3 regions of the Streptomyces sp. NPDC058145 genome follow, and region 2 is predicted to be linked to each of the others. Evidence: riboswitches for the same ligand, from Rfam matches in the RefSeq annotation. Region 2 holds a riboswitch; each other region holds the start of a gene.
What was found. A riboswitch is a leader RNA that binds a small molecule or an ion and turns the genes downstream of it on or off. The one in region 2 is predicted to bind cobalamin.
Positions count from the first base shown of each region.

Region 1: linked by a shared signal. The riboswitch ahead of ACFVVO_RS10585 (HoxN/HupN/NixA family nickel/cobalt transporter) and the one ahead of ACFVVO_RS09100 (CbtB-domain containing protein) in region 2 are both predicted to bind cobalamin.
Region 3: linked by a shared signal. The riboswitch ahead of ACFVVO_RS03690 (ribonucleoside-diphosphate reductase subunit alpha) and the one ahead of ACFVVO_RS09100 (CbtB-domain containing protein) in region 2 are both predicted to bind cobalamin.

Region 1 is NZ_JBHVUH010000004.1:128,832-132,095, reverse strand. It holds gene ACFVVO_RS10590 (nucleoside hydrolase) at 1-320, shown strand, start outside; gene ACFVVO_RS10585 (HoxN/HupN/NixA family nickel/cobalt transporter) at 349-1,434, opposite strand; cobalamin riboswitch at 1,463-1,668, opposite strand; gene ACFVVO_RS10580 (LAETG motif-containing sortase-dependent surface protein) at 1,821-2,747, opposite strand; gene ACFVVO_RS10575 (glycoside hydrolase family 13 protein) at 3,005-3,264, shown strand, end outside.
Region 2 is NZ_JBHVUH010000003.1:491,453-494,716, forward strand. It holds gene ACFVVO_RS09090 (spore photoproduct lyase family protein) at 1-518, shown strand, start outside; gene ACFVVO_RS09095 (CbtA family protein) at 633-1,397, opposite strand; gene ACFVVO_RS09100 (CbtB-domain containing protein) at 1,423-1,644, opposite strand; cobalamin riboswitch at 1,680-1,831, opposite strand; gene ACFVVO_RS09105 (histidine phosphatase family protein) at 1,930-2,508, shown strand; gene ACFVVO_RS09110 (DUF779 domain-containing protein) at 2,604-2,963, shown strand; gene ACFVVO_RS09115 (phosphodiester glycosidase family protein) at 3,040-3,264, shown strand, end outside.
Region 3 is NZ_JBHVUH010000001.1:791,174-794,437, forward strand. It holds gene ACFVVO_RS03690 (ribonucleoside-diphosphate reductase subunit alpha) at 1-1,521, opposite strand, end outside; cobalamin riboswitch at 1,645-1,799, opposite strand; gene mctP (monocarboxylate uptake permease MctP) at 1,917-3,264, opposite strand, start outside.

The DNA.
Region 1 (3,264 bases), on a different contig from region 2:
TCCTCGCCCACCGGCCCGCCGCGCAGGGCGGCGCGCCGGAGGCCGAGGAGGCGGGCGGACTCGGTGACGCGGGCGCGGTGTGCGCGGTCGCCGATCCGGGGGGCATCACCACCCGGCGTCTGCCGGTCGAGGTCTCCCTGGCCCCCGGTCCGGCCCGCGGCCAGACGCTCGTCGACCGCCGCCCCCGCCCCGGCGAGTCCGAGATCCACGAGGGCGCCCGCGAACAGGCCCTGGTGGACGTGGCGTTGGAGGTGGACGTGGACCGGTTCGTGAAGCTGTACCTGGAGACCGTCGAAGGGTTTCGGGGTCCGGCGGGGTGAGCCGCGGGGACGGGTCGCGGGCCCGGGGTCAGTCGGACGTCGCCGGGACCCGTGACGCCCAGCGTTCCTCCACCCGCGCCAGCCGCCAGTACGCCAGCGCCGCCGCCCACACCACCACGAACAGCCCGACGATGACGTAGCCGACGCTGTCCAGGTCGAGCCGGGCGATCCAGCCGGTCACGGCGTCGCCCAGGGCGAACTTCTCGTGCAGGACGCCGACCAGCTCGATGGTGCCGATGAAGAAGGCGACGGCGATGGACAGCCCGGTGATCGTGAGGTTGTAGAACACCTTGCGGACCGGGTTGGAGAACGCCCACTGGTAGGCGAAGTTCATGAACGTGCCGTCGAGGGTGTCGAACAGGCTCATCCCGGCGGCGAAGAGCAGCGGCAGGCACAGGACCGCGTACCAGGGCAGTCCGGCCGCCGCGCCCGACCCGGCCATCACCATCAGCGTGACCTCGGTGGCCGTGTCGAAGCCGAGCCCGAACAGGAAGCCCAGCGGGAACATCTGGCCCGGCCGGGAGACCGACCTGGTCAGCCGCCCCAGGACCCGGTTCATGAACCCCCGCGAGTCCAGGTGCTGTTCAAGCGCCCGCTCGTCGTACGTGCCGGACCGCATCGCCCGGAACACCCTCAGGATGCCGGCCAGCGCGACCAGGTTGAGCGCGGCGATGAGGTAGAGGAACGTGCCGGAGATCGTCGTGCCCATGAAGCCGAGTACCTGGTGGGTGCGCGAGTGCTCGTCCATGACCCGGCCGGCGAGCCGGGTGCCGCCCGCGATCAGCAGGGCCAGCAGCACCACCACGCTGGAGTGCCCCAGCGCGAACCAGAAGCCCACCGACACCGGCCGTCTGCCGTCGGCCATCAGCTTGCGGGTGGTGTTGTCGATCGCGGCGATGTGGTCGGCGTCGAAGGCGTGCCGCATGCCGAGGGTGTAGGCGGTGACGCCGAGGCCGACGCCGAAGACGTCCTGGCCGACCTTGTAGTGCCCGGGGGAGACGAGCAGGAACAGCACCCCGAAGGCGACGACGTGCAGGGCGGCGATCACCGCCAGCAGCCCCGCCGTCCTGATCGTGTCCTCGCGTCGCCATCGGAAGGCAGCGGCATCGGCCATCGGATTCACGCTCCAGCACCTCGTGGATCATCTCGTGAGCTGCCGTGGCCGGTCTCCTGGCTTACGGGGTGGTGCGTTCGCCGTCCCTGCCTTCCCAGCCGTACGAACGGCCAGTGGCCCGGCGGATGCCGGACGGGACGGGAACTCCCCGATCACAGTGGCGAGGGCCGCGTCGGCATGGACCCCTGAGGGGCCGTCACCGACTTCCCGAGCACCACGGCCCGCCCACCGTAGGCAGGTGAGCGGTCGTCCGCATAGCCGCGCACCGGCGCAGGTACCCAAGATCACATGAGGAACGACCCCCGCCGTCTCGCAGGCCTTGCGGCTGCCGCGAGCGGCGGGGGTCGTGGGCGCTCAAGCCCTGAGCGCGTGCGCCGCGGGAACGGTCAGCCCTGGGCGCCCCGCTTGCGGCGCGCGAGGAGCACGAACGCGGCGCCGCCGGCGACCAGCACGGCGGCCCCGCCCGCGATCAGCCCCGAGTCGCCGCCGCCACCGGTCTCCGCGAGGTCGCCCCCGTCGTCACCGCCACCGTCCGGCGTGGGTGCGGAGCCGGCCCGCGATGCGGAGGCGGACGGGGCCGGCACGGACTCCGAGGAGGCCGGGGACGGTGCCGCGGACGACTCCGAGGCGCTCGGCGCGGGCGAGTCCTGCGCGGGAGCGCTCGGCGACGGGGACTGCGGCTCCTCAGGGGTGCTGGTGCAGTCCTTCGCGCCGCCGTTCCAGGCCGCGATCAGCTTGTCCTTGATGACCGGGTGGTCCGGGCCCTTGGGCAGGTCCCCGTGCTCGAAGCCGTCGTTCGCGTCGGACTTGCCGTCGAACCTGACCGCGCCCCGGTACAGGTCGATCTGCGCGAAGCAGCCCGCGTCCGGTACCGCGATATCGAGGGAGTCGGTCTCGCCCGGCTTGACGGCCACCGTGTCGAAGTCGACGAAGACCTGCTCGCCGGAGGTGGCGAAGCTCGCGCCGTGGGCGAGGTAGGAGGCGAGTGAGGCGGTGCAGCCGGCGGCGTCCCCGGCGGCGCGGACCTTGACGTGGACCTTGCCGTCCTCGGTCGGCTTGAGGTTCTGGTCGTCCACCTTGACCGAGTCGAAGAAGTTCACGCCGTCCAGCGAGAACTGGCAGCGGTCGGTGCCGGTCTCGGTGCCCGCGCCGGTGCCGGGCGCGTAGTGGCCGCCGGCCTTCCAGCCGTCACCGCCGTGCGCGCCGTGGGCCCAGGCGCCGGAGGCGGCGGCGATCGAGGCGGCGCAGAGGGCGAGTGACGCGGCGCCCGTCCCCAGCAGGCGGCGCGCGGTGACACGTCTGGCTATGGACATGGATATCCCATCGCAGAAGCTCGAGTGAGCGGAAGAAGTCAGAGAGACACGCGGCCCATTGGTCACATGCGCCACAGTGTGAGGCCATGGTGATCGGCCCTGTTGAAACCTGTCAACCTGCGTGAATGCAGGGCTCGTTCATGGAGCCGTCACAACTTCATCACACGGGGAATGATCCACTCCCCATCGCCTGAAGGTTCCCTTTCCGGGCAATGTGGACAGTCTCTGTACTGTCGTCCTTCCCGAAGGGAGCCCGTATGGCAGACCTCTCGTCCCGGAACCCCGACTGGTGGCGCCAGGCCGTCGTCTACCAGGTGTATCCGCGCAGCTTCGCCGACGCCGACGGCGACGGGCTCGGCGACCTCAGGGGAGTCACCCAGCGCCTGAACCACCTCGCCTGGCTCGGCGTCGACGCCCTGTGGCTGAGCCCCTTCTACCCCTCGGAACTGGCCGACGGCGGCTACGACGTCGCCGACCCCCGGGACGTCGACGCCCGCCTCGGCACCCTGGACGACTT
Region 2 (3,264 bases):
CCTTCGCCACCAAGTTCGTGAACCCGGATCTCCTGGCGCTGGATCCGCGGGGCCGCACCCGCGTGCGCTTCTCGGTCATGCCCGGCGAGGACTCCCGGCTGCTGGACATCCGGACGTCACCGGTGGCCGAGCGCATCGGCGCCGCGGCCGACTTCCTGGACGCGGGGTACGAGGTGCACTTCAACCTCTCCCCCGTGGTCCTGCGCCCCGGGTGGCAGGAGGCCTGGACCGAGCTGCTCCGCCAGCTCGACGACGTGCTCCCGGACCGGGTCAAACGGCAGGCGGCCGCCGAAGTGATCATGCTGACCCACAACCGGGAGCTGCACGAGGTGAACCTCGGCTGGCATCCGCGCGCCGAGGAGATGCTCTGGCAGCCCGGCATCCAGCAGGGCAAACGCTCCGAGAACGGGGCGCTGAACGTGCGCTACGACCACCTGGTCAAAGCGAGGGCCGTGGACGAGCTGCGCGGGCTCGTCGCGGCGCACGCTCCCTGGCTGCGCGTCCGGTACGCCTTCTGAGCAGGGCCCCGCGGTCCGCTTCTGACGACGGCCGCGGGGTCCGCGGCGAACGCGTGAGGCACCGGCCCGCGAGCGGGTCGGCGCCTCACGCCTCGCGCCGGAGCGCCGGGGACCTCAGTGGTGCGCGGCCGGGGCGCGCGGACCTGTGGCCTGCCGCTCGCCGGCCGTGCGCTGCGCGGTGAGCACGCGTTCCGCCAGGACGCCGAAGACCAGCCCGAAAGCGGTCCACAGGGTCGCCTGGACGGCCAGCGCCGCCAGCCGGAACTGCCACAGCAGACTCGGGGAGAAGTCCTTGGGGACCTCGTCGACGGCCGGCAGGAACGCGTAGGCGAGCCCGGCGACCAGGAGGAAGAACGCGCCCGCGGCCACCGTCGCGTTCCAGTTGCCCAGACGGGGGGCGAGCCGCTTGCCGAGGATCACCGTAGCGACCGCCAGCAGCACGCTCAGGACCATCATCAGGAAGTACAGCGTCGTGCGCTTGCCGATCGTGTCGGGGTCGCCGACGGACGGCGGGTTGGCCGGGTACTTCAGGAAGGGCACGACGTAGACGGCGACGAGGCCGGCGGCCGCCAGGAGCAGCGCGCTCGCGCGCGGCCCGAAGCGGCCGATGCGGCCCAGCGCGAAGCAGTAGGCGAGCGCGGCGATGCCGCCGAACGCGATGCCGTAGACCAGCACGCCGGTGGACAGGCCGGCGGTCGACTGCATCGTGCGGGAGACCGCCTCCATACCGTGTTCGTGGGAGTGCGCCTCTTCGTAGGCGATGGCCGAGTCGACCCGCGGCTCACCGAGGAAGTAGGCGACGACGAGGGCGAGCAGGCCCGCGGCGAGTCCCGCGAGCATGCCACGCACCAACAGATTCCGGACGGTTGCCGAGTTCATGAGCTCGTACGTTTCCTCGCCCCGGTCAGTGGCAGGGGAAGCCGAGCAGATGCCGGGCGTCGTGCACCCACTCGTGCACGTTCTCGCCGGACATCACGGAGGTCGCGCCCTGTTCGGCGCCGACGAAGTAAAGCAGGACCAGCATCAGGACGCCGAAGAAGACCGCCCAGGGGGCGATGGCGCCGATCGGCAGCTTGGCGGGAATGACGGTGGGGTCGGTGCTGGGCTGAACGGCGGACTGCGCCATGGCAGGACCTCCTGGGGAACTCGCGTCCCTGCTCGGTGGTGCACGGGACGACGGGCGGGTCTGACTTGCCCGGCTCGCACCAGGAGTGGTGTGAACGGGGCTTACAGTGGCGCGACCGTGCCGGATTCCCACCGGCTTCCGCATTCCGTCGTCGATATCGTCGCGAACGTACCGCGAAGCGCGGGTGCAGCCAAGGGCGCACGGGTGCGGGGCGGTGCGCCCCCGCAGCCGCCCTACGCTTGAAATCCCCGTGCCGAAAGGGCCGTTGCCCATGAAAGCGACCTCATGACGACCCGAGTGATGTTGATCTCACCGGCGATGAACCCGGCCGTGCGGGAGGCCCGCTTCGACGACGGGTGCTCACTCGAGGCGGCCGGCGCCGCGCGCGCCCGGTCGGCAGCGGACGAACTGCGGCCGGCCGCCCCGGTCCTCGTCTCCCCCACCGTCCGGTGCCGGGAGACGGCGGCCGCGCTGGGTCTCGACGCACGTGCCGAACCCGCTCTGGCCGGGCTCGACATGGGCCGCTGGCGGGGGCGGACCCTCGACGAGGTCGGCGCCCGGGAGCCGGAGGCGCTGGCCCGGTGGCTGGCCGACCCCGCGGCGAACCCGCACGGCGGGGAGTCGGTGCGCCTTCTGTGCGCCCGGGTCGGGGGCTGGCTGGAAGAGGCCGCCCGGTCCGCGGGCCGCACGGTGGCGGTGGTCGAGCCGGAGGTCGTGCGGGCCGTGACGGTGCGGGTGCTCGGCGCACCGGAGGCCGCCTTCTGGCGGATCGACGTACCGCCCCTGACCGCCACCGAGTTCACCGGCCGGGCGGGGCGCTGGAACGTGGCGCTGGGGACGGCGCTGGGCCGGGGTCGGGCCTGAGCGGCACCGGGACGTGAACCCCGCACGCTGGACGCGCCACTGACGACACGTGAGACTGAATGAGATCCGAGCTCCCGTGCTCCAGGACGGTGACCATGCAAGAGGAACTGCCCCGCGTCGAACTCACCCCACAGGCCGCGGAGCTGGTGCGCCGGCTGCGGGCCGAACACGGACCACTGATGTTCCATCAGTCGGGCGGCTGCTGCGACGGCAGCGCCCCCATGTGCTACCCGGACGGCGAGTTCCGTACCGGCGGTTCGGACGTGCTGCTGGCCGAGCTGGTGGTGGACGGCGTCGAGGAGCCCGTGACCTTCTGGATGTCACGGAGCCAGTACGAGGCCTGGAGCCACACCCGGCTGATCGTGGACGTGGTACCCGGACGAGGAAGCGGTTTCTCGCTGGAGGCACCCGAGGGCGTGCGTTTTCTCACCCGTTCTCGCGTAGTCGACGCCTAGCCGTCCCGTACGTCGCCGTCGTCTGGTGCACTTCCCCTGAGCACTGGTGACAGTTGACGAGGCATCAGGGGGCGCGGTGACGCGAGTTCGGCGGCAGACGGCGGCGGGCAGATCGGTTCTCACGGTTCTCACGGCGTTCGGCCTACTGGCCGGCGCGGCCCTGACGGGAGCGGCGCCGGCCGGTGCCGTACCGGCCGGCAGACCGGGCAAGCGGATCGCTCCGGGGGTCACCTACCGGGAGTTCGACATCACGGCGGCGGCCGGGCGGACCCACGCCCATCTGCTCACCGTCGACCTGGGC
Region 3 (3,264 bases), on a different contig from region 2:
GGCGTTCGACCGGCCCGCCTGCTCGGTCGGGTAGAAGTTGATGTCGACCACGCGGTCGAGGAAGGTGACGGCCGTGCGGACGGTCTCGTCGAGCCGCTCCCAGTCGAGGTCGCCGGTCGCCGTGTCCACGAAGGCGCCGAGGTTGACCGACCCCAGGTTGCAGACCGCGGTCTCGCCGTCGTCGGTGACCTCCAGGATCTCGGTGCACAGGTTGGAGGAGTGCACGACATGGCCCGCGGTCGCCGTCTGGTTGGCGGTGCGGTTGGCGGCGTCCTTGAAGGTCATCCAGCCGTTGCCGGTCTGCGCGAGGGTGCGCATCATGCGGCCGTACAGGTCCCGGGCGGGCATCGTCTTCTTCGCGAGCCCGGCGGCCTCCGCCCTGCGGTACGCGGCGTCGAACTCCTCGCCCCACAGGTCGACCAGCTCCGGCACGTCCGCCGGGGAGAACAGCGACCACCGCTCGTCGGCGTTGACCCGGCGCATGAACTCGTCCGGGATCCAGTGCGCGAGGTTCAGGTTGTGCGTACGGCGGGCGTCCTCACCGGTGTTGTCGCGCAGCTCCAGGAACTCCTCGATGTCGGAGTGCCAGGTCTCCAGGTACACCGCGGCCGCGCCCTTGCGCCGGCCGCCCTGGTTCACCGCGGCCACCGAGGCGTCCAGCGTCTTCAGGAACGGCACGATCCCGTTGGAGTGCCCGTTGGTGCCCCGGATCAGCGAACCGCGGCTGCGGATACGGGAGTACGAGAGGCCGATGCCGCCGGCGTGCTTGGAGAGGCGGGCTACCTGGTGGTAGCGGTCGTAGATGGAGTCCAGCTCGTCCAGCGGGGAGTCGAGGAGGTAGCAGGACGACATCTGCGGATGCCGGGTGCCGGAGTTGAAGAGGGTGGGGGAGGAGGGCAGGTAGTCGAGCCGGCTCATCAGCCCGTACAGCGCGGCGACTTCGTCCACGGAGCGGGCGGTGTCGTCCTCGGCCAGTCCGGCGGCGACGCGCAGCAGGAAGTACTGGGGCGTCTCGATCACCTCGCGGGTGATGGGGTGGCGGAGGAGGTAGCGGCTGTGCAGCGTGCGCAGGCCGAAGTAGCCGAAGCGGTCGTCGGCCGCCGTGTCGACCAGCGTGTCGAGCCGTTCGGCGTGCAGCCGTACGAACTCCGCGGTCCGGTCGGCGACAAGGCCCTCACGGTGGCCCACGGCGACGGACCCGGTGAAGGACGTGACGCCCTGCGAGGCGGCCTCGGCGCGGATGGAGATGGTCAGCAGCCGGGCGGCCAGCCGGGAGTAGGCGGGGTCCTCGGAGATGAGGCCGGCGGCCGCCTCGGTGGCCAGCTCGCGCAACTCCGCCTCGTCGGCCCGGGCGGACCGGCCGCGCAGCGCGGCCGCGGCGACCCGGCCGGGGTCGGCGTGGGGGAGGTCGGCGGTCAGCTCGGTCAGGGTCCGCAGCAGCGCGGCACCGGGACCGTCGGTCTCCACCGGGGCTCCGCTCGCCGGGATGACTGAAGCCGGGTCGGCTGGCGCGATGGTCACGTGGGGCTCTCCCTCGCTCGGCACGGGGCCTTGCGGAGAGCAGGGGGCAGCGCGAGCGCGCACGGCGTCGCGTCCCCGGCCCATTCCGCGAGGCCCGGACGTCGATGAGCACCCGGACCGGACGGCCGGGCGCGCGCTGCCGACAGGTCCTCGGACTGAAACAGGCGTGCGGAAACACGCGAGTACACCGTTGCGGGACAGTTCCGGATTCGCACCGGATTCCCCTGGGCGACAGCGAGGATGAGCATACATCTTGTGCCAGCCTGCCGTGTCACCCCCACATGTTGTGCCTGTTGCGTGTTGTGGTGGCTCCGCAGGGTCAACTCGCATGACAGCGGGCCGCCGGGGGTCGTGCCCTCGGCGGCCCGCTGTCGGGTGGTTCGTGACCGGTCGCGCTAGTGGGTGCTTCCCGCGGTGGCGGGCGGGAGTTCCACCTCGACCCCCGGGTCGCCCGCGTCCGCCGTGTAGTCCTCCGGCCTGGTCTCGTCGAGGCCCTCCGGGGCCTTCACGGCCTTCAGGACGAAGGTGAGCACCACGGTGACCACGACGTTGAGCACGAACGCCGTGAGGCCGATGTAGCCGATCTCCCCGATGCCCGGGATCTCCTTCGCGGAGCCGCCGAAGTGCTTCTGGGTCGGCGAGGCCACCCCGTACGCGGCGAGCGTGCCGTACACCATGCCGACCGCCCAGCCGGCGAGCAGTGCCCAGCGGTGGAACCAGCGGGTGAACAGGCCGCCGACCAGGGCCGGGAAGGTCTGCAGGATCCAGATGCCGCCCAGCAGCTGGAAGTTGATGGCGACCGTCTTGTCCATCGTCAGGACGAAGACCAGCGCGCCCACCTTCACCAGCAGCGACACGATCTTGGAGACCCGGGTCTCCTCCTTCGGCGTGGCGTCCGGCTTGATGAAGTCCTTGTAGATGTTGCGGGTGAACAGGTTCGCCGCCGCGATGGACATGATGGCCGCGGGCACCAGGGCGCCGATGCCGATCGCCGCGAAGGCCACACCCGCGAACCAGTCCGGGAACATGTCCTCGAAGAGCTGCGGGATCGCCAGCTGACCGTTGGTGACCTTGACCCCGGCCGCGATCGCCATGAAGCCGAGCAGGGCCAGCAGACCCAGCATCAGCGAGTACAGCGGCAGGAGTGTGGTGTTGCGGCGGATCACCTCACGACTCCTGGACGACAGGGTCGCGGTGATCGAGTGCGGGTACATGAACAGGGCGAGCGCGGAACCGAGCGCCAGGGTGGCGTACGTCCACTGGCCCGCCTCCGGCGGGGCGAGCGCGCCGCGCGGCTTGCCGGTCGCCGGGTTGACCTGGCTGAAGGCGTCGCCCGCCTTGGCGAAGACGTCGTCGAACCCGCCCAGCTTGATCGGGATGTAGATGATCGCCACCGCGATGACGATGTAGATCAGCGTGTCCTTCACGAACGCGATCAGGGCGGGGGCACGCAGCCCGGACGAGTAGGTGTACGCGGCCAGCACGCCGAAGGCGATGAGCAGCGGCAGGTCCTTCACGAACCAGTTGGTGCTCTCGCCGCCGCCGACGCCCATCACGTCCAGCACCGCCTGGATGCCCACGAGCTGCAACGCGATGTACGGCATCGTCGCGAGGATGCCGGTGACCGCCACGGCCAGCGACAGGCCCTTGGAGCCGAACCGGCCGCGCACGAAGTCCGAGGTCGTGACGTAGCCGTGGCGGTGCGAGACCGACCACAGGCGGGGCAGGAACGTGAAGATCAGC